Regions from separate parts of the Streptomyces peucetius genome, predicted to be linked through region 1. Evidence: riboswitches for the same ligand, from Rfam matches in the RefSeq annotation. Region 1 holds a riboswitch; each other region holds the start of a gene.

Region 1 (7,587 bases):
CTGTTCAAGCTGCTGGTGTTCGTCGCCCTTGTCGGCGGACTGGTGTTCCTGGTACGGAAGTTCATGGCCTCCTCCGATTCGCGCGGTGAGTGGTAGCGGGACGGGCCGCCGCAGCGGCGGCCGTTAGCCCGGCCGGGGGAAACGGCCGGGCTCTCCCCGTGTTCCGGCCGATGCTGCCATTAGAGTGGTTCAACGCTGCCGCCCTCGGGAAATGTCCGGAGCGGGATCGCTCTCACCAGCGCTTCGGTGCATCACGGGGCTGAATGACTGTTCCCTGACCGGGGCCGCGGCGGCCGCGCGGGGGCGGCCCCCGCGGGCGGGCGCGATGCCCGTCACCACGCCTGGGGGTGACCTGTGGCCGGGGCAACGAAAGTCGCTCCTGAACCGACCCTGATCGGCTCTGTTCAGCGGGCACTGAGACTGCTGGAAGCCGCCGGCGCGCATCCGGACGGGGCCCCCGCCAAGGTGCTGGCGCGTGAAGCCGGAATCTCCCTGCCGACCGCCTACCATCTGCTGCGCACCCTGACCCACGACGACTACCTGCGGCGCCACAGCGGCCTGTATCTGCTGGGGGACGCGGTGGAACGGCTGGTCACCGGCGGGGCGATGCAGAATCGTCGCGGCACCCTCGAGGAGTCCCTCGCCCACTGGCGGGACGCGATCGGTGTCCCTGTCTACTTCGCCGTCTACCACGAGGGCGAGATCGAGATCGTCGCGGTCTCCGACACGCCGTACGCGCCGGCGGTGACGGAGTGGGCGGACTTCCGTGAGACCGGGCACGCGCACGCGCTCGGCCAGTGCCTGCTGGGTCAGCTCGACGAGTCGGCACGCCGGGAGCATCTGAGCCGCCATCCCGTGCAACCCGTGACGCCGTACACCGTGCCCGACCGGCGCACCCTGCTCGAGCGGCTCGCCGCCCGTCCGCGCGCGCACCCGGTCGTGGAACGACAGGAATATGCAATTGGCACAGTCTGCGCGGCTATTCCGATCACTGGCTGTTCCGGCGCCGCGACAATGGCCATTTCGCTGCCCGTCCACCAAAAGGCCAGACTGCTTCCCGCGGTTGAGCAGTTGCGCACAGGAATCGGTGGGCTGTTGGGGTCACTTGCCTTCTCTATCAGTATCTGAAATATCACTCCTTGTGATCTGCTAGTCCTTCGACCACGATGACGCGAGAGGGCCCAGGGATCGATCCTTGCCGTTTTCTTCTGCTTTTCCAGTACGGGTTCATTCAATGCTTCATCTGCTGCGGGGTATGTGATGCGCGAGTCGGTCCAGGCCGAGGTTCTGATGAGCTTCCTCGTCTCCGAGGAGCTCTCCTTCCGGATTCCGGTCGAACTGGGTTATGAGACGGGCGATCCGTACGCGGTGCGGATGACCTTCCATCTGCCCGGTGATGCTCCTGTGACCTGGGCATTCGGCCGGGAGCTGCTGCTCGACGGGATCAACTGGCCGAGCGGGGACGGTGATGTGCACATCGCGCCCGTCGGGCCGGAGAGCCTCTCGGACGTCCACATCAGGCTCCGTGTCGGGCAGGATTCGGCACTCTTCCGAGCAGGCGCGGCACCGCTCGTCGCCTTCCTCGACCGCACCGACAAACTGCTTCCCATGGGGCAGGAGCTCACGCTGGGTGACTTCGACGTGAACCTGGAGGAGGCGCTCGGGCGGATCCTCGCCGAGGAGAACGCCGGCTGACACGTCCCCGACTCCCCCGGCGTCACCGCTTGCGCCGCCGCCCCCTGCCCGTGCGGGCCGGTGAACCGTCCGTCCCCGCCGCCGGGCCGGAGCGGTCGGCGGAGACCACCAGGGTGGCGAGCGCAGTCGTCACCGGCACCGAGGCGACCAGCCCGATCGAGCCCACCAGGGTCCGTACGATCTCCTCCGCCACCAGCTCGCTGTTGGCGACGGTACCCACGCTGGACTGGGCGATGGAGAAGAGGAGCAGCAGGGGCAACGCGGCGCCGGCGTAGGCGAGTACGAGGGTGTTGACGACGGACGCAATGTGGTCGCGGCCGATGCGGATGGCGGAGCGGTAGAGGGCACGGGGGCCCATCTCCGGATCGGCCTGGTGCAGTTCCCAGACCGCCGAAGTCTGCGTCACCGTCACGTCGTCGAGCACGCCGAGCGAGCCGATGATCACGCCGGCGAGCAGCAGACCGCTCATGTCGATCTCCGGATACAGACCGTGGATCAGACCGGTGTTGTCGTCGGTGTTGCCGCTCAGGCTGGCCCAGCCGATGAACAGCGAACCGAGAAGCCCGATCAGCAGCAGGGAGATCAGGGTCCCGAGCACCGCGACGGACGTCCGCGCGGTCACCCCATGACACAGATAGAGCGCGATCAGCATGATGGCACTCGCCCCGACCACCGCCACGACCAGCGGATTGGACCCCTGCAGGATCGCGGGCAGGATGAACAGCGTCAGCAGGGCGAACGAGACCACGAGAGAGATCAGGGCCATCACACCGCGCATCCGGCCCACCAGCACCACCACGACGGCGAAGATCGCCGCCAGCAGCGCCATCGGGAGGCCGCGGTCGATGTCCGTCACCGAGTACTGGAGGTCGCGGGGGGCGTCGGGGGCGTAGGCGACGACGACGCCCTGCCCCTCCTTCAACTGCCGCGGTGCGTCCGGCTGGACGATCTCGACGAAGGTACGGCCCTTGTCCTTGCCCGTGGTCACCTCGACGGTCGCCCTGGCGCAGAGGCCCTGCTGCGAGTTGACCGCCTCGCGCCCCTGGGGTGTGGAGGTATCACCGGTCGGCGGGACCTGGGCGGCGTTGACGTCCTTGCAGTCGATTCTCTCGAGCGACACCACCTTGCCCTGCTCCGTCTGCCGGTCGAAGCCGACTCCGGTGCGCTCGTGCCCGGGTGCCCCGCCGGGCCACAGGACGGCGAGCCCGACGAGGACGGCCGTCGCGAAGGGGATGAGCACGGCCGCGATGACTCGGCGAAGGTGCTGGGAGACCGGCGCGGCGGGCCCATGAGCGTGCGCATGACTGTGGGCCTGGCCGTGCGGTTCTGGGGGCTGCTGCGATGAAGTCACGGACCGATCATCGCAAGAGCAGGAGGGGCCCTCTGTTCAGCGCGCCAGACATGACGCTAGCGTGGTGGCACCTTTGCACACGCGGGAGCTCGGAGCACCGGGCTGAGAGGGCGCTGACCTCCGTACATCCGTACGGGACAGCTGCGCCGACCGCCGAACCTGTTACCGGGTAATGCCGGCGTAGGGAGTAGGTCTCATGACCGTATCGGACGCACGCACGCCTGCCTCGAACCAGAACGACGAGGCCGGGAAGTCCATCGGCTGGCACAAGGGATACGTCGAGGGCTCGCGCCCCGACCTCCGTGTGCCGGTGCGCAAGGTGCACCTCACCAACGGCCGGGACGTGACGCTGTACGACACCTCCGGCCCGTACACCGACCCGAACATCGAGACGGACGTACGCCGCGGTCTGCCCCCGCTCCGGGAGAACTGGATCATCAGCCGCGGCGACACCGAGGAGTACGCGGGCCGGGCCGTCCGGCCCGAGGACGACGGGATCAAGCACACGTCGCCGCGCGGCGGGCTCCGCAACCTGGACGCGGTCTTCCCCGGCCGCCCGCGTCAGCCCCGCCGCGGGCGCGACGGCCGGGCCGTGACTCAGCTGGCCTACGCGCGCCGGGGTGAGATCACCCCGGAGATGGAGTACGTCGCCATCCGGGAGAACGTCGCCCCCGAGGTGGTGCGCGAGGAGATCGCGGCCGGGCGGGCCGTTCTCCCGGCGAACGTGAACCACCCCGAGATCGAGCCGATGATCATCGGCAAGCGGTTCCTCGTGAAGGTCAACGCCAACATCGGCAACTCCGCCGTCACCTCCTCCATCGAGGAGGAGGTCGAGAAGATGACCTGGGCGACCCGCTGGGGAGCCGACACGGTCATGGACCTGTCCACCGGGCGCAACATCCACACCACCCGCGAGTGGGTGCTGCGCAACTCCCCCGTGCCGATCGGCACCGTGCCGCTGTACCAGGCGCTGGAGAAGGTCGACGGCAAGGCCGAGGAGCTGACCTGGGACGTCTACAAGGACACGGTCATCGAGCAGGCCGAGCAGGGCGTGGACTACATGACGGTCCACGCGGGCGTGCTGCTGCGCTACGTACCGCTGACGGCGCGCCGCAAGACCGGCATCGTCTCGCGCGGCGGCTCGATCATGGCGGCGTGGTGCCTGGCGCACCACAAGGAGTCGTTCCTGTACGAGAACTTCGAGGAGCTCTGCGAGATCCTCGCCGCGTACGACGTGACGTACTCCCTCGGCGACGGCCTGCGGCCCGGGTCCATCGCGGACGCCAACGACGAGGCGCAGTTCGCGGAGCTCAGGACGCTCGGCGAGCTCAACTCCGTCGCCAAGCGCTTGGGCGTGCAGACCATGATCGAGGGGCCGGGACACGTCCCGATGCACAAGATCAAGGAGAACATCGACCTCCAGCAGGAGATCTGCGAGGAGGCGCCGTTCTACACGCTCGGCCCGCTCACCACCGATGTCGCTCCGGCGTACGACCACATCACCTCCGGCATCGGGGCGGCGATGATCGCCTGGTGGGGCACGGCCATGCTCTGCTATGTGACGCCCAAGGAGCACCTGGGCCTGCCGAACCGCGACGACGTGAAGACCGGCGTCATCACCTACAAGATCGCCGCGCACGCGGCGGACCTCGCCAAGGGGCACCCGGGGGCGCAGGAGTGGGACGACGCGCTGTCCGACGCCCGCTTCGAGTTCCGGTGGGAGGACCAGTTCAACCTGGCTCTCGACCCGGACACGGCACGGGAGTTCCACGACGAGACGCTGCCCGCCGAGCCGGCGAAGACCGCGCACTTCTGCTCGATGTGCGGTCCGAAGTTCTGCTCGATGAAGATCAGCAGAAGCATCACGGAGCAGTTCGCCGCGGACCCGACTCCCTCGGCCTCGGCCGAGGACGTCGAGGCGGGGATGCTGGAGAAGTCCAGGGAGTTCGCGGCGGGCGGCAACCGGGTGTACTTGCCGCTTGCGGACTGACGGTGACGTCTTACGGCGGTGCCCCGTGGTTCGATCGGTCATGGGACACCGCCTTTCGCCAAGAGCGCTGTGCGTATTCCGATGGGCAGGTTCGCGGGGGCAGCCGGTCTATCGGCGTATCTTCGCAAGAATGGTTGTAATGACCGGCCCCCACCTAATGGCGTAGCGGTTTCACTCGAATGTCAGGCATCAGGGCTAGTGGAACGCTCGTTGTTAGGAATATGACGAGAGCACAGCTTTCCCCCGAGATCGGGGCCCGACGTACGGCCGGCACGGAGGCGGTCCCAACGGGCGCGTGGGCGTTGGATCCCCGCTCTGCGGAGGGCGTGGCAGAGAGTAACGCGACGCTCCACCAAGAAGAGGATCGAATCGACCCGGCGCACGCTTCTTCCCTGCTGAACGACTTTCTGGTGTTGATCGGCCGTATTCAGGCCGATTACCACCGACTGTCGAACACAGTGCACGCGTCGCCGACTGTACGAGGCGATGGACGGACGGGGCGAAGCCTTCATGTATGACGAGTACGGCTCGTTCGGTTCAGCGGTTTCCCACCCGGAAATGGGCGGCTATGGCAGGTGGGAGGACCCGTATGCCGCTTCCCCGAAGACCTTTCTGAGCCCCCATGAGCCGATGGCTCCTCTCGGCCTGGAGATCCTTGACGGGACGTGGGACCCGACAGCGGAACTGCAGCAATTGCTGCAGCCCTCTGCCGGAGAGGAGAAGCCCACGGCTTTCTCCGGCTATGGCAGCGGCCTGGACTCGGGAGACGGCAGCTCACTCGCAGACCGGAACAGCATCACCGCCGAACTTCCCCGTGTACGCCCCGTGCCGGGGCATCGCCGACGGGTACCGTCGCAGAAGCCGAGGTTCTCTCTGCTGCAGACAGTCAGCGTCTCCATTGCCGTGGTGGCCGCCGTCATCGTTTCCGGAGTGAGCATCTTCGGAGGCATGGTCGCCCTGGACCCGCTACGGCACATTGCCGCGTCACGAACGTCCCAGGGCCTGATGAGCTGGTGGCCGGTTCTGGTCTACGGACCCTGGCTGGTTGCGTCTCTCTCCATCCTGCGCGCATCGCTCCATCATCGCCGGACGGTGCAATCCTGGGTGGTCGTACTCTTCTTCTCGGCCATCACGACCTGGTTGTGCGTGATCGAGTCAGCCGGGTCGTTCACCGACGTCGCTGCTGCCGCGCTCCCTGCCCTTGCAGCTCTTGTCTGCTTTCAGCAACTCGTCCGGCTCGTCACGCTGGCCCGGCCGCCCCGCCGTCCCTCCGCGCGCCACCGTGTCCGCGTTCCATCCACACCATTCCTGCCCTCCACGCCCGGCTGACGAGCCGCTGAGCAACCTGCGCACGCCCGGCCGGGTCACGGCAGTACCACCGCACGACAGTCAACGGGCTGATCTTCTGTCGTCCCAGCGTCCCCCGAACAATCTCCGGGGGACGCTGTCGTTCTGGGCAGGAGGACAACGGTCGGCTCAGCCGTTCCCACGCCGCATCACACGGATCACCCGGCCCATGCCCACATCGACGCCTCAGGCATGAGGCAGCCACCTGATCGTGGCCACCGGCCGGTGTTCAGTCCGGCTGGCGCTCGGGGCCGCCGAAGTCCGGACTCGTGAAGTCCGGGCTGGTGAAGGTCGGGCGCTGCCCTGAGGCCGCCCCGTCCGCAGGACTGGAGAACTCCGGTCCGCTGTACCCGACCTTCGGCATGCGGCTCACCGGTCGCGGTGGCCCCGTGGACGCCGGGTCGGCGCTGGGGTCGGCCAGTGCTGCTCGCAGGAAGGGCAGAATCCCGCGCTCCAGCAATGCGTGGCGCCAGGCGTCCTTCGCCCGTGACACCTCGTCCGGCAGCTCTCCGGTGGGCGCTTCTTCGGCCACTTGGGCGGCGCCGTTGCGCAGAGCCGTCAGCAGCAGCCCCACCGCTGCGACCAGGATGGCGGCCGCCGTGAGCGCGCCGAAGAACCACCCGGCCGTCAGCAGGGCGTCGGCAAAAGACGGGGTGGGGCTGAGCATTTTGAGGATGTAGCCGACGAGAAGGAAGATCGCGGCGGCTGTCCCGGCGAGGACAGGGGCGAGTACGGCGATGACGGCGGCGAAGCCGGCGCCGCCGCCCTCCGAGCTGTCGCCGACCGCGGAAGCGCGCACGGAGCCGCGCACCGAGGCGGCGGTCGTGGGGGCCCGCGTTTCCCGGCGCACTTTCACATAGTGCTCGTACTCGGCGGCGGCCGAGGCGGTTATGAGTGCCGTCGCGTTCAGTGCCATGGTGCGCAGCTGCTCGGCGTTGAGACGTAGTCCCACGGTGGCGAGGTCGGGCCGTTCATGGGCGTTGCGCAGTGCTTCGTCGAGGACTCGCTGGTACTCGGCGCGGTCCTCGTTCAGCAGGTGCGGAGCGCTGTTCATGTGCATCCCCCGATGCTCCGCCCGCCGGACGGCCCGTGTGTGCCGGGCAGTTGAGCGGAAGCGGAGGAGAGTCTGCTACGGATACGCCGATGGTAGAGCGGTTACGGCACAGGGTGACAGGGGGTTTCCGTAAATCGCCTGCCGCAAGTG
Region 2 (7,587 bases), 2.0 Mb from region 1:
GGGTCGGGCGCGTTCCTTCCGGTGCCCAGCACCGGGCCGCTGTCCGGTCTGTACTTCGCCGGCGGCTGGGCGCACCCCGGCGGCGGGCTGGCGCACGCGGGCATGTCCGGGGCGCTGGTGGCCGGACTGATCGTGGAGGGTGCGGACTTCCGCGGCTCCCGTTGAGCGGCACGCGGCCGCCTCGGGCGGCCGCGCCGCCCAACAGCGGTACCGCTGCCGCTAGTAGCGGTACTGCTGCTGCTCGTTGTAGCCGGAGTCGTAGTAGGCGGAGGGCTGTTCCTGGTCGCTCTCACGCTGCTGCGGCACCCATACTCCGCCGGGCGGGGTCTCGCTGTAGCCGTCCTGCTGCCCGTACGCGGCGGCGTACTGCTGCTGTTGCTGCTGGTCGCCGTAGCCGGCGCCGTAGGGGTCGTAGGTGCTGTACTGCTGACCGCCCACGTACGGATCGGAGTAGGTGGCGTACTGCTGGGTGCTGCCGTAGTCGTACTGGCCGGCGTAGGTCGGCTGCTCCGCGGGCTGCTCGGGGGAGTGGTCGGCGTACGCGTCGTAGGCGTCGTAACCCGCGGCGTACGGCATGTGGCCGGTGTCCTGCCCCTCGGGCGTGTCGTGCTGCGGCTCGTCCTGGTGGGCGGCGTAGGCCGCCGGGGTGTAGACGCCGTACTGGCCGGTGTCGTCCGGCATCGGCTGGGGCTCGTAGACGTCGGGGGCCGCTGCGGGGGGCGCCGGAACCTGTTCGGGCGTGTCGTAGGAGATGTCGGTGACCTCGAGCGTGGGCTCCTGGTTCGCCTCCGGGGCGGCGCCGGACCGGCGCCGCCTGCTCACGCCGGGGCTGCCGCCCAGTGCCCAGCCGGTGGAGAAGCCGCGCCGGAAGGAGAGCGTCACATAAGTCTGGCCGACGGCGAACGCCATGGCGCCGACGGCGATCACCGGCACGGAGGGCAGCAGCACGCCTATGACGACGCCGAGGAAGCCGCAGAAGGCGAGCACCCGCCAGCGCAGGCGTGCCTTGTACTGCAGCAGCACCTCACCGAGCAGCCACAGCGCGACGATGCCGAACGCGATGTAGAGGACCGTCCAGCCCATGTCCGCCCCTATCCTGCGGCCGCCGGCCCCGGGGCGGGGCGGTACGACCGGTCACGACTGCTCGTGCAGTCCGAGATTCTCGTAGATTTCGAGCGTCGCGGTGGAGTTGTTGAGCGTGATGAAGTGCAGCCCTGGAACACCCTCGGCAAGCAGCCTCGCGCAGAACTCCGTCGCGAACTCGATGCCAATGGAGCGTACAGCGGCGGGGTCGTCCTTGACCGCGAGGATCCGCTGTTTCAGCTCGGCCGGGAAGTGCGCGTTGCTGAGAGTGGCGAACCGTTCGATCTGTCTGACGCTGGTGACGGGCATGATCTCGGGGATGATCGGGGTTTCGCAACCCGCTGCACCGACCCGGTCGCGAAGGCGCAGATAGTCCTCGGGCCGGAAGAACATCTGCGTGATCGCGTAGTCGGCGCCGGCGCGGCACTTGTCCACGAAGTGCCGGATGTCCTCGTCCCACTCCGTCGAGCGCGGGTGCATCTCGGGGAACGCCGCCACACCCACACAGAAGTCGCCGGACTCCTTGATGAGCCGGACGAGGTCGGCCGCGTACCGCACTCCCTCGGGGTGCTCGACCCACTCGCCCATCGGGTCGCCGGGCGGGTCGCCCCGGACGGCGAGGATGTTACGGATGCCCGCGTCCGCGTACTGGCCGATCATGTTGCGCAGCTCGGCGACGGAGTGGTTCACCGCGGTGAGGTGGGCGACGGGTGTGAGGGTGGTGTCCGCGGCGATCTGCTGGGTCGCCTTGACGGTGCCGGCGCGGGTGGAGCCACCGGCGCCATAGGTCACGGAGACGAAGTTGGGAGCGACCGCTTCGACCCTGCGCAGCGCGTTCCACAGGTTCCGCTCGCCCTTTTCGGTCTTGGGCGCCCAGAACTCGAACGAGTACGACGTCTTGCCCGTCGCAAGCAGGTCGCGCACCGTCCGTGCGCGATCCGTTCTGGTGGAAGCAGTACCGAGGGCCATACGGGCAGGTTAGCCAGATGGAGGGGGTCCCCCAACCAGATCGGGGAAAAATGTCGCCTTTGTCCATCTCTTGTCCATGCCTTGGACAGAAAACGGACGATCAGCACGGCATGATCACCACCGCCACCACCGGACCTCCGGGGCCACGCGACACCCGGGACCACGGGACACCCGGGGCCGCCGCCGGCTTCAGGGGGACGTCAGAGCCTGCCCCTGATCCGCTTCGCCAGGCCGGCCGAGGCCGACGCCGGGTCGTCCGCCTCGGTGATCGCCCGTACGACGACGACCCTGCGTGCACCGGCGTCCAGCACCTCGTCCAGATTGCCCGCGTCGATACCGCCGATGGCGAACCAGGGCCGCTCAGCACCCAGGCCTGCCGCGTACCGCACCAGACCGAGGCCGGGAGCGTGGCGGCCGGGCTTGGTGGGGGTGGGCCAGCAGGGACCGGTGCAGTAGTAGTCCACGCCCGGCTCGACCGAGGCGGCCGCCGCCTCGGACTCGGAGTGCGTCGAACGGCCGATCAGCACGCCGTCGCCGAGGATCGCCCGCGCGGCGGGCACCGGCAGGTCGCCCTGCCCCAGGTGCAGCACGCCGGCGCCGATGGCGTGCGCCACGTCGGCGCGGTCGTTCACCGCGAGCAGCTTGCCGTGCCTGCGGCAGGCGTCGGCGAAGACCTGGAGGTGTTCCAGCTCCTCACCGGCTTCCATGCCCTTTTCGCGCAGTTGCACGATGTCGACCCCGGACGTCAGCACGGCGTCGAGGAACTCGGGAAGGTCACCCTGCCGCTTGCGGGCGTCCGTGCACAGATAGAGCCGGGCGTCGGACAGCAGCGCGCGAGCCGTGGCCATGAGGTGAATCCCCCCGTCGGGCGGCCGGATGCACGGGCCGGGCGGCCCGGCCCGTGCATCCGGCCGCGATGATGTTTTCCGATGTGTCAGACGGCGAGCGCCTGTGCCCGGCGCTTCACCTCCGTACCGCGATTCTCGCTGAGCGCCTGCGCGGGCGTGCCCGGCAGGCTCGGGTCAGGGGTGAAGAGCCATTCCAGCATCTCTTCGTCGGTGAAGCCGTCGTCCCTCAGGAGGGTCAGGGTCCCCGAGAGGCCCTTGACCACCTTGTCGCCGTCGATGAAGGCGGCGGGCACCTGGAGCGTCCGGTTCTCACCGCGGCGCACGGCGATCAGCTGGCCTTCCTTGACCAGCTGCCGCACACGCGTCACCTCCACATCGAGCATTTCCGCGATGTCCGGCAGGTGAAGCCAGGCGGGGACGAGAGCATCGATCTTTGCGTCAATCTCGGTCACGGGAACAAGCCTGCCATCCAGGACCGACAGTCGGTAGCCGGGACCTGCCGTGCCGCCGCCTTCAGGGGCCAAGGAGCGGCCTTCAGGGTGACAAGGCCGCCGCGTTCGAGGGGCAAGGCCGCCGCCTTCAGGTCGACAGGGCCGCCGCCTTCAGAGGGACCGAGGGGTCGGCGGCCCGCTCCCGGTCCAGCGCCGCCCCGGACTCGATCAGCTTGCGTCCCTGCGCCAGGTCACGCGGCCTGCCCACGGCCAGCAGGGCCACCAGGGCGCCACCGCGCAGCCACAGCACCGACCAGGTCTCTTCCGTCGGGTCGCCGCGCCACAGCAGAGTGTCGGCGGCGCCGTGGTGGCCGGCGTACTGGACGTAACGGCCGAACTGCTCGGACCAGAAGTACGGCACCGGGTCGTACGGCTCGAGGTCCGCGCCGCCGCCGGTGATGTTCGCGGCGACCGTGCGCGGCCCCTGGAGCGCGTTGTCCCAGTGGTGGACGAGCAGCCGCTCCGCGTAGCGGCCGGACGGATACGAGGCACAGTCCCCCACGGCGTACACATCGGGGGCACGGGCGCGCAGATACCGGTCCGCGACGACCGCGCCGTCGGGGCCCAGCTCGATACCGGAGCCGGCGAGCAGACCCGTGGCGGGCCGGGCGCCGATGCCCACGACGACGGCACCGGCCGCGATCCGGCGGCCGTCGGCCAGGACGACGGCGCCGGGCTCGACCGCGGCGACCCGGGCACCGGTGACCAGCTCGGCCCCGTACTGCGCGTACCAGGCGGCCATCGGGGCCGCGACCTCGGCGGGCATGGTGCCGGCGAGCGGACGGTCGGCGGCCTCGACGACGGTCACCGCACAGCCGGCCTGCCGGGCGGCCGTCGCGAACTCCGCGCCGATCCACCCGGCGCCCACCACGACGACGTCGTGCTTCTCGGCGAGCAGGGGCCGCAGCCGCGCCGCGTCGTCCAGGGTGCGCAGCAGATGGACACCAGGGACGCCGACCGCGCCCGGGAGGGTGACCGGCTCCGCGCCGGTGGCCAGCACCAGCACGTCGTACGGGACGGGACCGGCCGCGGTGTCCACCTCGTGGGCGTCCGTCCGCACTCCGGTCACCTCGACGCCGAGGCGCAGTTCGACGTCGAGGACCTCGAAGTCGATGTCGAAGGCCGAGCCCTCCGCCGTGCCGAGCAGGACGGCCTTGGACAGCGGGGGCCGGTCGTACGGCTGGTGCGGCTCTGCGCCGATCACGGCGACCGGGCCGGTGAATCCCCGCTCGCGGAGGGCGACCGCCGTCTGCACACCGGCCATGCCCGCACCGACGATCACCACGCGACGCCGCGCCGCTGTCTGTTGCTGCCGTTCGTCCACCCGCACACCTTACGTACCTGACGACGGGTCAGGAAGGCGGCTCCGCCACCACGCTCGTCCCGCCGCCCTCCCGCGGAGCCTTCGGCCGGCGAGTCCGTCGAGGCTCTTCGCCGCGCTGCGGCTCCCTTACAGAGCGTCGGGGCGGGAGGTTAGGGTGGCCACCGTAAGGCACTCGCGGGAGCCCGGACGCACCGGGCTGAGAGGGAGGCTGGCCGGCCTCCGACCGTACGAACCTGATCCGGGTCATGCCGGCGAAGGGAGGGGCTGGACGCCCATGTCGTCTCGTACACCGTGTTCCCCCGACGTCCTTGTCGTGGGCGGCGGAATCATCGGCCTGGTCACGGCCTGGCGAGCAGCGCAGCAGGGCCTGCGGGTCGCCGTCGCCGACCCGCAGCCGGGCGGCGGCGCCGCGCAGGTCGCGGCCGGCATGCTGGCCGCCGTCACCGAACTCCACTACGGCGAGCAGACGCTGCTCGGCCTCAACCTCGAGTCTGCCCGCCGCTACCCGGCCTTCGTCGCCGAACTGGAGGAGGCGAGCGGGCAGCAGGTGGGCCACCGCTCCTGCGGCACGCTCGCCGTCGCCCTCGACGCCGACGACCGCGCGCATCTGCGCGAACTGCACGCCCTGCAGATCCGCTCGGGGCTCGAGTCCGCATGGCTCTCCGGCCGCGAGTGCCGCCGCCTCGAGCCGATGCTCGCGCCCGGCGTACGCGGCGGGCTGCGGGTGGACGGCGACCACCAGGTCGACCCGCGACGGCTGGCGGCGGCGCTGGTCACGGCCTGCGAACGGGCCGGGGTCGAGCTCCGCCGCACCTGGGCGGAGCGGCTGGTCGTCGAGAGCGACCGGGCGGTGGGGGCGGTCCTCGCCGACGGCGGCGAGCTTCGCGCCGGGCAGGTGGTCCTGGCGGGCGGCAGCCTGAGCGGACGGCTGAACGGCGTACCGGCGGACGTGCTTCCTCCCGTACGGCCGGTGAAGGGCCAGGTCCTGCGGCTGACCGTGCCGCGTCCGTACGCGCCGTTCCTCTCGCGCACGGTGCGCGCCGTGGTGCGCGGCAGCCATGTGTACCTCGTGCCGCGCGAGGACGGCGAGCTCGTCGTCGGCGCGACCAGCGAGGAACTCGGCTGGGACACGACGGTCACCGCGGGCGGGGTGTACGAGCTGCTGCGCGACGCGCACGAGCTGGTACCGGGCATCACCGAGCTGCCTCTCGTGGAGACCCGCGCCGGGCTGCGGCCGGGCTCGCCCGACAACGCGCCGCTGCTGGGCTTCACCGACCTGCCGGGGCTTCTGCTGGCCACCGGGCACTACCGCAACGGCGTCCTGCTCACCCCCGTCACCGGCGACGTGCTGGCGGGCGCGCTGGTGAGCGGCGAACTGCCGGAGGTGGCACGGCCCTTCTCGCCGCGTCGCTTCACGGGCGGGCGCCCGGGCGAGCGTCCGGCCTCGCGGGAGGCCGCTGTCCGCCGGGACACAGTTCTTCAGGAGCAGTCCGCATGACCGTCTCCGTCTCCGTCAACGGCGAGGCACGCGATCTCGCCCCAGGAACCACGCTGGACATCGTCGTCGCGGAGCTCACCGCGGCGCCCTCGGGTGTGGCTGCGGCCGTCAACGAGGCGGTCGTCCCGCGCAGCCAGTGGCCCGGCACCCGTCTCGGCGACGGTGACCGCGTCGAGATTCTCACCGCAGTGCAGGGAGGCTGACCAGCCATGGCAGACGACCGTTTCACCATCGGCGGGACGACGTTCGACTCCCGGCTGATCATGGGTACGGGCGGGGCGCCCAGCCTCGACGTCCTCGAACGCTCCCTGGTCGCGAGCGGCACGGAACTCACCACCGTCGCGATGCGCCGCCTCGACCCGACCGTCCAGGGGTCGGTGCTCTCCGTGCTGAACCGGCTCGGGATCCGGGTCCTGCCCAACACCGCGGGCTGCTTCACCGCCGGTGAGGCCGTCCTCACCGCGCGCCTGGCACGGGAGGCGCTGGGAACCGACTGGATCAAGCTCGAGGTCGTCGCGGACGAGCGGACCCTGCTGCCCGACGCGGTGGAGCTGCTGGACGCGGCCGAGACGCTGGTCGACGACGGCTTCACGGTCCTTCCGTACACGAACGACGACCCGGTGCTCGCGAGGAAGCTGGAGGACGTGGGTTGCGCCGCGATCATGCCGCTCGGCTCCCCCATCGGCTCCGGGCTCGGCATCCGCAACCCCCACAACTTCCAGCTGATCACCGAGCAGGCGGGCGTGCCGGTGATCCTGGACGCGGGCGCCGGCACGGCGTCGGACGCGGCGCTGGCGATGGAGCTGGGCTGCGCGGCGGTGATGCTGGCGTCGGCGGTGACGCGGGCGCAGGAGCCGGTCCTGATGGCGGAGGCGATGCGGCACGCAGTGGAGGCGGGGCGGCTGGCGTACCGGGCGGGCCGCATCCCCCGGCGGCACTTCGCCGAGGCGTCGTCTCCGGTCGAGGGGCGCGCGACGCTGGATCCGGAGCGGCCGGCGTTCTGACGGCCCTGACGGGGCGGGGGCGCGCGGGCGGGGCGGGGCCGCTGCCCGGGGCTTGCCCCCTCCCCGCCCCTTCCCGTAACCGGGGGCTCTGCCCGCGGACCCCCGCGCCTCAAACGCCGGCGAGGCCGGGGCTACCTCCCACGGCCGCCAGGCCCTAGAACAACCGGCCCCGCGCGTCACAGGTCGGCTGCAGTACCGGTCCGCGCTCGCAAGCCCGTCGGACCTGTTCGCCCCTGCTCGTAGAATCGGCGCGTGGATACGACCCTCCAGGACCCCCTCGTCGGGCAGGTGCTCGACGGCCGCTACCGAGTCGATGAGCGCATCGCCGTCGGCGGCATGGCCACGGTCTACCGGGCCGTCGACACCCGTC
Region 3 (7,587 bases), 1.8 Mb from region 1:
GGGCACGGCGGCATCATGGACCGGCTGGACTCGCTGCTCCCGACGGCTCCCGTGGTGTGGCTGCTGCTGGTGCTCTTCGTCGGGTCGGGCTGAGCGGCGGATTCGTCCGCGAGGGCTCGTCGTCCACAGGACGGCGGGCCCTTTCTTCTTTCTCTGCTCAGTCTCGCAGCCCCGAAATCGGCCCCGCCGCAAGGGGAATTGCCTGCTTACACCTCTTTTCTGAGGGAATTTTCTCTTTAGGATGGTAATGGCGTATTTCCAGGAGGTGAGCGGATGTCTACAGGAACCCTTCTCGCGATCATCATCCCGGTTGTCGCAGTGGTGGCCGCGTTGGCGGCGTTCGGCTTGTACACCATGCGCCGGCGCCGTCTGCAGCAGCGCTTCGGCCCCGAGTACGAGCGGACCGTCGAGGACGCGGGCGGCCGGGGCGCTGCCGACCGCGAACTGAGCGCCCGGGAGAAGCGGCACGACGCCCTGGACATCAGGCCGCTGGCTCCTGCCGTCCATGACCGCTACGCCCAGGACTGGCAGAAGGTCCAGGGCGAATTCGTGGATCATCCCGAGCAGGCGGTGCAGGAGGCGGACCTCCTGGTGACCTCGCTCATGCGGGAACGCGGCTATCCCACCGACAACCTCGAGCAGAAGGTGCAGGACCTGTCCGTCGAGCACGGCAGGACCGTGGAGCACTACCGCGCTGCCCACGACGTCAATGAACGCAGCCGGCAGCACAGGGCGAACACCGAACAACTGCGTGCCGCGATGGTGCACTATCGCGCGCTGTTCGACGAACTGCTCTCCGACGGCGGGCCCAGCCAGGCCCGCGCATGAGCGCCTCGGACATCGGAACTCTTCGACCATCAGGACGGAGGAGAGATGGAACGCGAACACACCCCGGGGCCGGCCGAGAGCGGCCTGTCCACGGACGACCTCGCCGCACCCCAGGAAAGGGACCTGGGCGACCGGCCCGAGGCACAGTCCCAGGGCTATCCCGGTGAGGCCGCCGGCGCGACGTCAGAGGCCGAGGCGGTGCCGCCGGCCGCTTCGACCGTCCCACGGGAGCCGGAACCCGCGGCGGACACCCAGGGCACGTCCGCACAGGAGGACATGCCGCAGCTGTTGACCGCGGAGGACGAGACAGGATTCCGCACCCGCTGGCAGGAAATCCAGAACCGGTTCGTCGACGACCCGCGTGAGGCCGTCCATGAGGCCGACGGCCTGGTGGCCGATGTCATGCAGGCCTTGGCCTCCACCTTCTCCCAGCACAAGAAGGACCTGGAGGGGCAGTGGAGCCAGGGCGAGGAGGCCGACACGGAGGACCTGCGCCGGGCCCTGCGGAAGTACCGCTCGTTCTTCAACCGTCTGCTGTCGAGCTGAGGAGCCGCAGCTTCGGCCTGCACCAGTGACCTCCGGGGCGAGCCGGGCTCCCGGCCGCCCCGGCCGCCCCGGCCGCCCCGGCCGCGTCGGCGTGGCCGGGGCCGGTGCGTGCCGCTGCGGCGGGCGCACTCGTTCGCCGCGTCCGACGACACCGACGCACCCGTGACCTTCAGCTCCTGAAGTGACCGAGGATCCACACGGCTGCGCGTGCGGTGCCGGTGTCGCAGGCTGGTGTCATGAGCGACTTCACAGGCCCTGCCATCGTCGTCTTGCCCGTGAGCCCCGGCGATCCGCCGTTCCGCCTCGTCCAGATCCGAGGCGAGACCGCAGGCGTGGCCCACGACATGCTGGACGTGATCCGGCTGGCGCACCACGCGGGACTGGAACATGTGGACGTCGACGACCCGGCGGTCGTGAGATGGGTCGGCGGCGGCAAGTACAAGTGGGCACCGTGATCGTCACGACCGTCGACGACCACCCTCCGGGCCGACGGTCGCAGGTCGCAGGTCGCAGGTCGCACGAATCGATCTGCGACACTGGAGAAACCATGCCCAAGCCCGGAGAACTCACTTTCGTCGCGCCCCGCGGAGCCAAGAAGCCCCCGCGGCACCTCGCCGACCTCACACCCACCGAGCGCAAGGAAGCCGTCGCCGCGATCGGCGAGAAGCCGTTCCGTGCCAAGCAGCTGTCCCAGCACTACTTCGCGCGGTACGCGCACGACCCCGCGCAGTGGACCGACATCCCCGCCGCGGCCCGCGAGAAGCTCGCCGGTGAGCTGCTGCCCGATCTGATGTCCGTCGTACGGCACATCTCCTGCGACAACGACACCACCCGCAAGACGCTCTGGCGCCTGCACGACGGCACGCTCGTCGAGTCCGTGCTCATGCGCTACCCGGACCGGGTCACCATGTGTATCTCCTCGCAGGCCGGCTGCGGGATGAACTGCCCCTTCTGCGCCACCGGCCAGGCCGGTCTCGACCGGAACCTGTCGACCGCCGAGATCGTGCACCAGATCGTCGACGGCATGCGGGCCCTGCGGGACGGTGAGGTCCCCGGAGGGCCGGCCCGGCTGTCCAACATCGTCTTCATGGGCATGGGCGAACCGCTCGCCAACTACAAGCGGGTCGTCGGAGCCGTCCGCCGCCTCACCGACCCCGAGCCGGACGGCCTCGGCCTCTCGCAGCGCGGCATCACGGTCTCGACCGTCGGCCTGGTGCCGGCGATGCTGCGGTTCGCCGACGAGGGCTTCAAATGCCGCCTCGCGGTGTCGCTGCACGCCCCGGACGACGAGCTGCGCGACACCCTGGTCCCGGTCAACACGCGCTGGAAGGTCCGTGAGGTCCTCGACGCCGCCTGGGAGTACGCGGAGAAGTCCGGCCGCCGGATCTCCATCGAGTACGCGCTGATCCGCGACATCAACGACCAGGCGTGGCGCGGCGATCTCCTCGGCCGCCTCCTCAAGGGCAAGCGGGTCCATGTGAACCTGATCCCGCTGAACCCGACGCCCGGCTCCAAGTGGACGGCCTCCCGTCCCGAGGACGAGAAGGCGTTCGTGGAGGCCATCGCCGCGCACGGCGTGCCGGTCACCGTCCGGGACACCCGCGGTCAGGAGATCGACGGGGCCTGCGGGCAGCTGGCGGCGCAGGAGCGGTGACCGTAGGGCCGTCGGCCATGGCTGATACTGTGCCCTGTGCATTCGCACAAACGAACAACAAAACATTCCGACAGGGGAGCGCACCACAGCGCTGAGAGTGCGGCAAGGCCTTCACGGTCACGGGCCGCAGACCCTCGGACCTGATCCGGGTCATACCGGCGTAGGGAGTCAGCATCATCATGAACAGCCAGCTTCGGCGTGCCGTCGGTACGGCACTGGTCGGCGCCGTCGGCATATCGACGCTCGCCGCGTGCGGCGGGGAGTCCACCGAGTCCGGGTCCGGCGACGGGAGCAAGCCGAAGACCGTCACGCTCGTCAGCCACGAGTCCTTCGCGGCGTCGGAGGCGGTGCTGAAGGAGTTCACCCGGCAGACCGGCTACACGGTCAAGGTGCTCAAGAGCGGCGACGCGGGCACCGCGCTCAACAAGGAGATCCTCACCAAGGGCTCCCCGCAGGGCGACGTCTTCTTCGGTGTCGACAACACCCTGCTCTCCCGCGCTCTCGACAACGACCTCTTCACGCCCTACGAGGCCAAGGGCCTCGACCGGGTCGCGGAAGAGGTGCAGCTCGACGCGGACAAGCACCGTGTGACGCCCGTCGACACCGGCGACATCTGCGTCAACTACGACAAGAAGTTCTTCGCCGACAAGAAGCTCGCGCCGCCGCAGACCTTCGCCGACCTGGCGAAGCCCGAGTACAAGAACATGCTCGTCGTCGAGAACGCCGCCACCTCCTCACCCGGCCTCGGCTTCCTTCTCGGCAGCGTCGGCGAGTACGGCGAGTCGGGCTGGCAGGGCTACTGGAAGAAGCTCAAGGACAACGGCGTCAAGGTCGTCGACGGCTGGGAGCAGGCGTACAACGAGGAGTTCTCCGGGTCCGCCGGTGGCAAGAAGGCGGGCGCCGACCGTCCGCTCGTCGTCTCGTACGCCTCCAGCCCGCCCGTCGAGGTCCTCTACTCGGACCCGCAGCCGGCCGAGGCGCCGACCGGTGTGGCCACCGGCACCTGCTTCCGCCAGATCGAGTTCGCGGGCCTGCTGACGGGAGCGAAGAACGAGGAGGGCGGCAAGGCGCTGCTGGACTTCCTGATCAGCAGGAAGTTCCAGGAGGACATGCCGCTGAACATGTTCGTCAACCCGGTCGTCAAGGACGCGGAGCTGCCGGAGCTGTTCACCGAGCACGGCGCGGTGATCGAGAAGCCCGAGACCGTCGACGCGGCCACCATCGCGAAGAACCGTGAGCAGTGGGTCCGGTCGTGGTCCTCGCTCGTCGTGAAGTAGCCGGCTCCCTGCGCGGGAACGCGGCACGGCTGGGCCTGATGGCCGGCCCTGTCGCGTTCTTCGCCGTCTTTTTCGCCTACCCCGTCTCCGCGATCGTCGCGCGCGGTCTCCACGCGGACGGGGCCTGGCAGTTCGGCCGGTTCGGCGAGGTGCTCGGCCGGCCGGACATCCTGTCGGTGCTGTGGTTCACCACCTGGCAGGCGCTCGCCTCCACGGCGCTGACGCTGCTGATCGCCCTCCCCGGCGCGTACGCCTTCGCACGCCTCGACTTCCCGGCCAAGCGACTGCTGCGGGCGGTGGTCACCGTGCCGTTCGTGCTGCCGACCGTCGTCGTCGGCACGGCGTTCCTGGCGCTGCTGGGGCGCGGCGGGCTCCTCGACGAACTGTGGGGCATCCGGCTGGACACCACCGTGTGGGCCATCCTCCTCGCGCACGTCTTCTTCAACTACGCCGTGGTCGTCCGTACCGTCGGCAGCCTCTGGTCCCAGCTCGACCCCCGCCAGGAGGAGGCCGCCCGGGTCCTGGGCGCGGGGCGCTTCGCCGCCTGGCGGCGGGTGACGCTGCCCGCCCTGGTGCCGTCGCTGGCCGCCGCCGCCCTGATGGTCTTCCTCTTCACCTTCACGTCGTTCGGTGTCGTGCAGATCCTCGGCGGCCCCTCCTTCTCCACCCTGGAAGTGGAGATCTACCGGCAGACCGCCGACTTCCTGGACCTGACGACGGCGGCCGTGCTGACGATGGTGCAGTTCACGGCGGTCGGTGCGGTCCTCGCTGTGCACTCCTGGACCCTGCGCCGGCGAGAGAGCGCACTGCGGCTCGTCGACCCGGCGCGCACCGCCCGGCGGCCGCGCGGCGCGGCCCAGTGGGCGCTGCTCGGCGGCGTCCTGGCCACCGTGCTCGTCCTCCTGCTGGCGCCGCTCGCGGTGCTGGTCGAGCGTTCCTTCGACACCCCGGCAGGATACGGGCTCGACTACTACCGGGAGCTGGCCACCGTGGACCCGGCCGGCGGCGCCTTCCTCGTGCCGCCGATCGACGCCGTGTGGAACTCGCTCCGGTACGCCGTGGCCGCCACGGCCGTCGCGGTCGCGGTCGGCGGGCTCGCCGCGGCGGCGCTCACCCGCAGGGCCGGGCGGCTGGTCCGCGGCTTCGACGCGCTGCTGATGCTGCCGCTCGGGGTCTCCGCCGTGACCGTGGGCTTCGGCTTCCTCATCACCCTCGACGAACCGCCGCTCGACCTGCGGGCCTCATGGATCCTGGTGCCCCTCGCGCAGGCACTCGTCGGTGTGCCCTTCGTCGTCCGCACGATGCTGCCGGTGCTGCGCGCCGTGGACGAACGGCTGCGGGAGGCCGCCGCCGTGCTGGGCGCGTCACCACTGCGTGCCTGGCGCGAGGTGGACCTGCCGCTGGTGCGCAGGGCCCTGCTGGTCGCCGCCGGGTTCGCCTTCGCCGTCTCCCTGGGCGAGTTCGGCGCGACGGTCTTCATCGCCCGGCCGGACAATCCGACCCTGCCCGTCGCCGTCGCCCGCCTGCTGGGCCGGCCCGGCGAGCTCAACTACGGGCAGGCGATGGCACTGAGCACGATCCTGATGGTGGTGTGCGCGGCGGCTCTGCTCCTGCTCGAACGCCTCCGCACCGAATCCACGTCCGAGGAGCTGTGATGACGCTGCTGGAACTTCAGGGCGTGAGCGTACGGTTCGGGGCGCGGACCGCGCTCGACACGGTGGACCTCCAGGTCGCCGAGCACGAGATCGTGTGTCTGCTCGGGCCGAGCGGCAGCGGCAAGTCGACGCTGCTGCGGGCGGTCGCCGGGCTCCAGGACATCGACGCGGGGCGGGTGCTGCTCGACGGCGCCGACCAGGCGGGTGTGCCGGTGCACCGGCGCGGGGTGGGGCTCATGTTCCAGGACCACCAGCTCTTCCCGCAGCGGGACGTCGGCGGCAACGTCGCGTTCGGCCTGCGGATGCACGGGGCGAACCGCGGCGCACAGGCACGCCGGACGAACGAATTGCTGAACCTCGTGGGGTTGCCGGGTGCGCACCGGCGATCCGTCGCGGCGCTGTCGGGGGGCGAGCAGCAGCGGGTGGCTCTCGCCAGGGCGCTGGCCCCCGAGCCGAGGATCCTGATGCTGGACGAGCCGCTCGGCCAGCTGGACCGCGGGCTGCGGGAACGGCTCGTCGTCGAACTGCGCGGCCTGTTCGGGCGCTTGGGTACGACCGTCCTCGCCGTCACCCACGACCAGGGCGAGGCCTTCGCGCTCGCCGACCGTGTCGTCGTCATGAGGGACGGCCGGATCGCACAGGCGGGGACGCCGCCGGAGGTCTGGCAGCGGCCCGCGTCGGAGTTCGTCGCGCGCTTCCTCGGCTTCGACAACGTGGTGGCCGCGACCGTCGCCGGCACGGCCGCCGACACGGTGTGGGGCAAGGTCGCCGTGCCGGACGGCTCACCGCAGGGAGCGCGCACGGTGCTCGTACGGCCCGACGGGGTGCGGATCACCGATCCGGCGCAGGGCCTGCGGTGCACGGTCGTGGCCCGCACCTTCCGCGGCGGCCATGTCGCCGTACGGCTGCGGCCGGACGACGGCCCCGAGCTGGAGGCGGAGTGCTCGCCGGCACGGACGCCCGGCGAAGGAGACACGGTGGGCGTGGTGTTCGCCGCCGACGACGTCGTGGTCCTCGGGCCGGAGGTGCCCTAGGGGGCCGTCGGACCTGGCGTGGCCGCGAGCAGCCGTCGCAGGGCGCCGGGAGCCTCCTCGACCGAGTCGACGAGCGCGATGCGCCCCTCCATCGACCTGCCGCGCGCCAGGGACCGGAGCAGCGGCCAGGCGGGCAGGTGCTCCGTCCAGTGGGACCGGTTCACCAGCACCATGGGGGTCGGTTCGCCGCGGGACCCGTAGTAGTTCGGGGTCGCGTTGTCGAAGATCTCCTGCAGGGTGCCGGCGGCGCCCGGCAGGAAGATCACGCCCTTGTCGCAGCGGGCCAGCAGACCGTCCTCGCGGGTGGCGTTGGCGAAGTACTTGGCGATGTGGCCCGCGAAGGCGTTGGGCGGCTCGTGACCGTAGAACCAGGTCGGGATCCCGACCGAGTCGCCGCCCTGCGGCCAGCGCTCCCGCACCTCGAAGGCGGCCTGCGCCCAGTCGGTGACGGACGGCACGAACAACGGCGTCTTGGCGAGGAGCAGGAGCGCGTCGTCCAGCATCCCGTCCGGGTGCGGCGCCGTGTACGCGCCGAGGTTGGCGGCCTCCATCGCGCCGGGCCCGCCGCCGGTGGCGACCGTGAACCCCGCACG

Evidence for each region. Region 1 has a riboswitch for thiamine pyrophosphate ahead of thiC (phosphomethylpyrimidine synthase ThiC). Riboswitches for the same ligand answer to the same signal wherever they lie in the genome.
Region 2: it holds a riboswitch for thiamine pyrophosphate, as region 1 does, so the genes downstream of both, thiO (glycine oxidase ThiO) here and thiC (phosphomethylpyrimidine synthase ThiC) in region 1, are expected to answer to the same signal.
Region 3: it holds a riboswitch for thiamine pyrophosphate, as region 1 does, so the genes downstream of both, OGH68_RS26665 (thiamine ABC transporter substrate binding subunit) here and thiC (phosphomethylpyrimidine synthase ThiC) in region 1, are expected to answer to the same signal.

What each region holds. Positions count from the first base shown of each region.
Region 1 covers NZ_CP107567.1:3,998,124-4,005,710, reverse strand. Annotated here, with positions in the region: gene OGH68_RS18415 (DUF5326 family protein) at 1-96, shown strand, start outside; gene OGH68_RS18410 (IclR family transcriptional regulator) at 355-1,128, shown strand; gene OGH68_RS18405 (SsgA family sporulation/cell division regulator) at 1,261-1,695, shown strand; gene OGH68_RS18400 (YibE/F family protein) at 1,718-3,046, opposite strand; TPP riboswitch at 3,118-3,250, shown strand; gene thiC (phosphomethylpyrimidine synthase ThiC) at 3,243-5,036, shown strand; gene OGH68_RS18390 (DUF2637 domain-containing protein) at 5,547-6,365, shown strand; gene OGH68_RS18385 (hypothetical protein) at 6,613-7,443, opposite strand.
Region 2 covers NZ_CP107567.1:2,008,502-2,016,088, forward strand. Annotated here, with positions in the region: gene OGH68_RS09195 (phytoene desaturase family protein) at 1-165, shown strand, start outside; gene OGH68_RS09200 (INSIG family protein) at 220-1,083, opposite strand; gene metF (methylenetetrahydrofolate reductase [NAD(P)H]) at 1,135-2,052, opposite strand; gene thiE (thiamine phosphate synthase) at 2,253-2,900, opposite strand; gene OGH68_RS09215 (Rv2175c family DNA-binding protein) at 2,987-3,352, opposite strand; gene OGH68_RS09220 (NAD(P)/FAD-dependent oxidoreductase) at 3,480-4,655, opposite strand; TPP riboswitch at 4,880-4,992, shown strand; gene thiO (glycine oxidase ThiO) at 4,990-6,213, shown strand; gene thiS (sulfur carrier protein ThiS) at 6,210-6,416, shown strand; gene OGH68_RS09235 (thiazole synthase) at 6,423-7,217, shown strand; gene pknB (Stk1 family PASTA domain-containing Ser/Thr kinase) at 7,470-7,587, shown strand, end outside.
Region 3 covers NZ_CP107567.1:5,795,646-5,803,232, forward strand. Annotated here, with positions in the region: gene OGH68_RS26640 (phosphatidate cytidylyltransferase) at 1-93, shown strand, start outside; gene OGH68_RS26645 (hypothetical protein) at 274-828, shown strand; gene OGH68_RS26650 (hypothetical protein) at 874-1,374, shown strand; gene OGH68_RS26655 (hypothetical protein) at 1,611-1,829, shown strand; gene rlmN (23S rRNA (adenine(2503)-C(2))-methyltransferase RlmN) at 1,922-3,028, shown strand; TPP riboswitch at 3,091-3,212, shown strand; gene OGH68_RS26665 (thiamine ABC transporter substrate binding subunit) at 3,208-4,305, shown strand; gene OGH68_RS26670 (ABC transporter permease) at 4,344-5,960, shown strand; gene OGH68_RS26675 (ABC transporter ATP-binding protein) at 5,960-6,994, shown strand; gene OGH68_RS26680 (LOG family protein) at 6,991-7,587, opposite strand, start outside.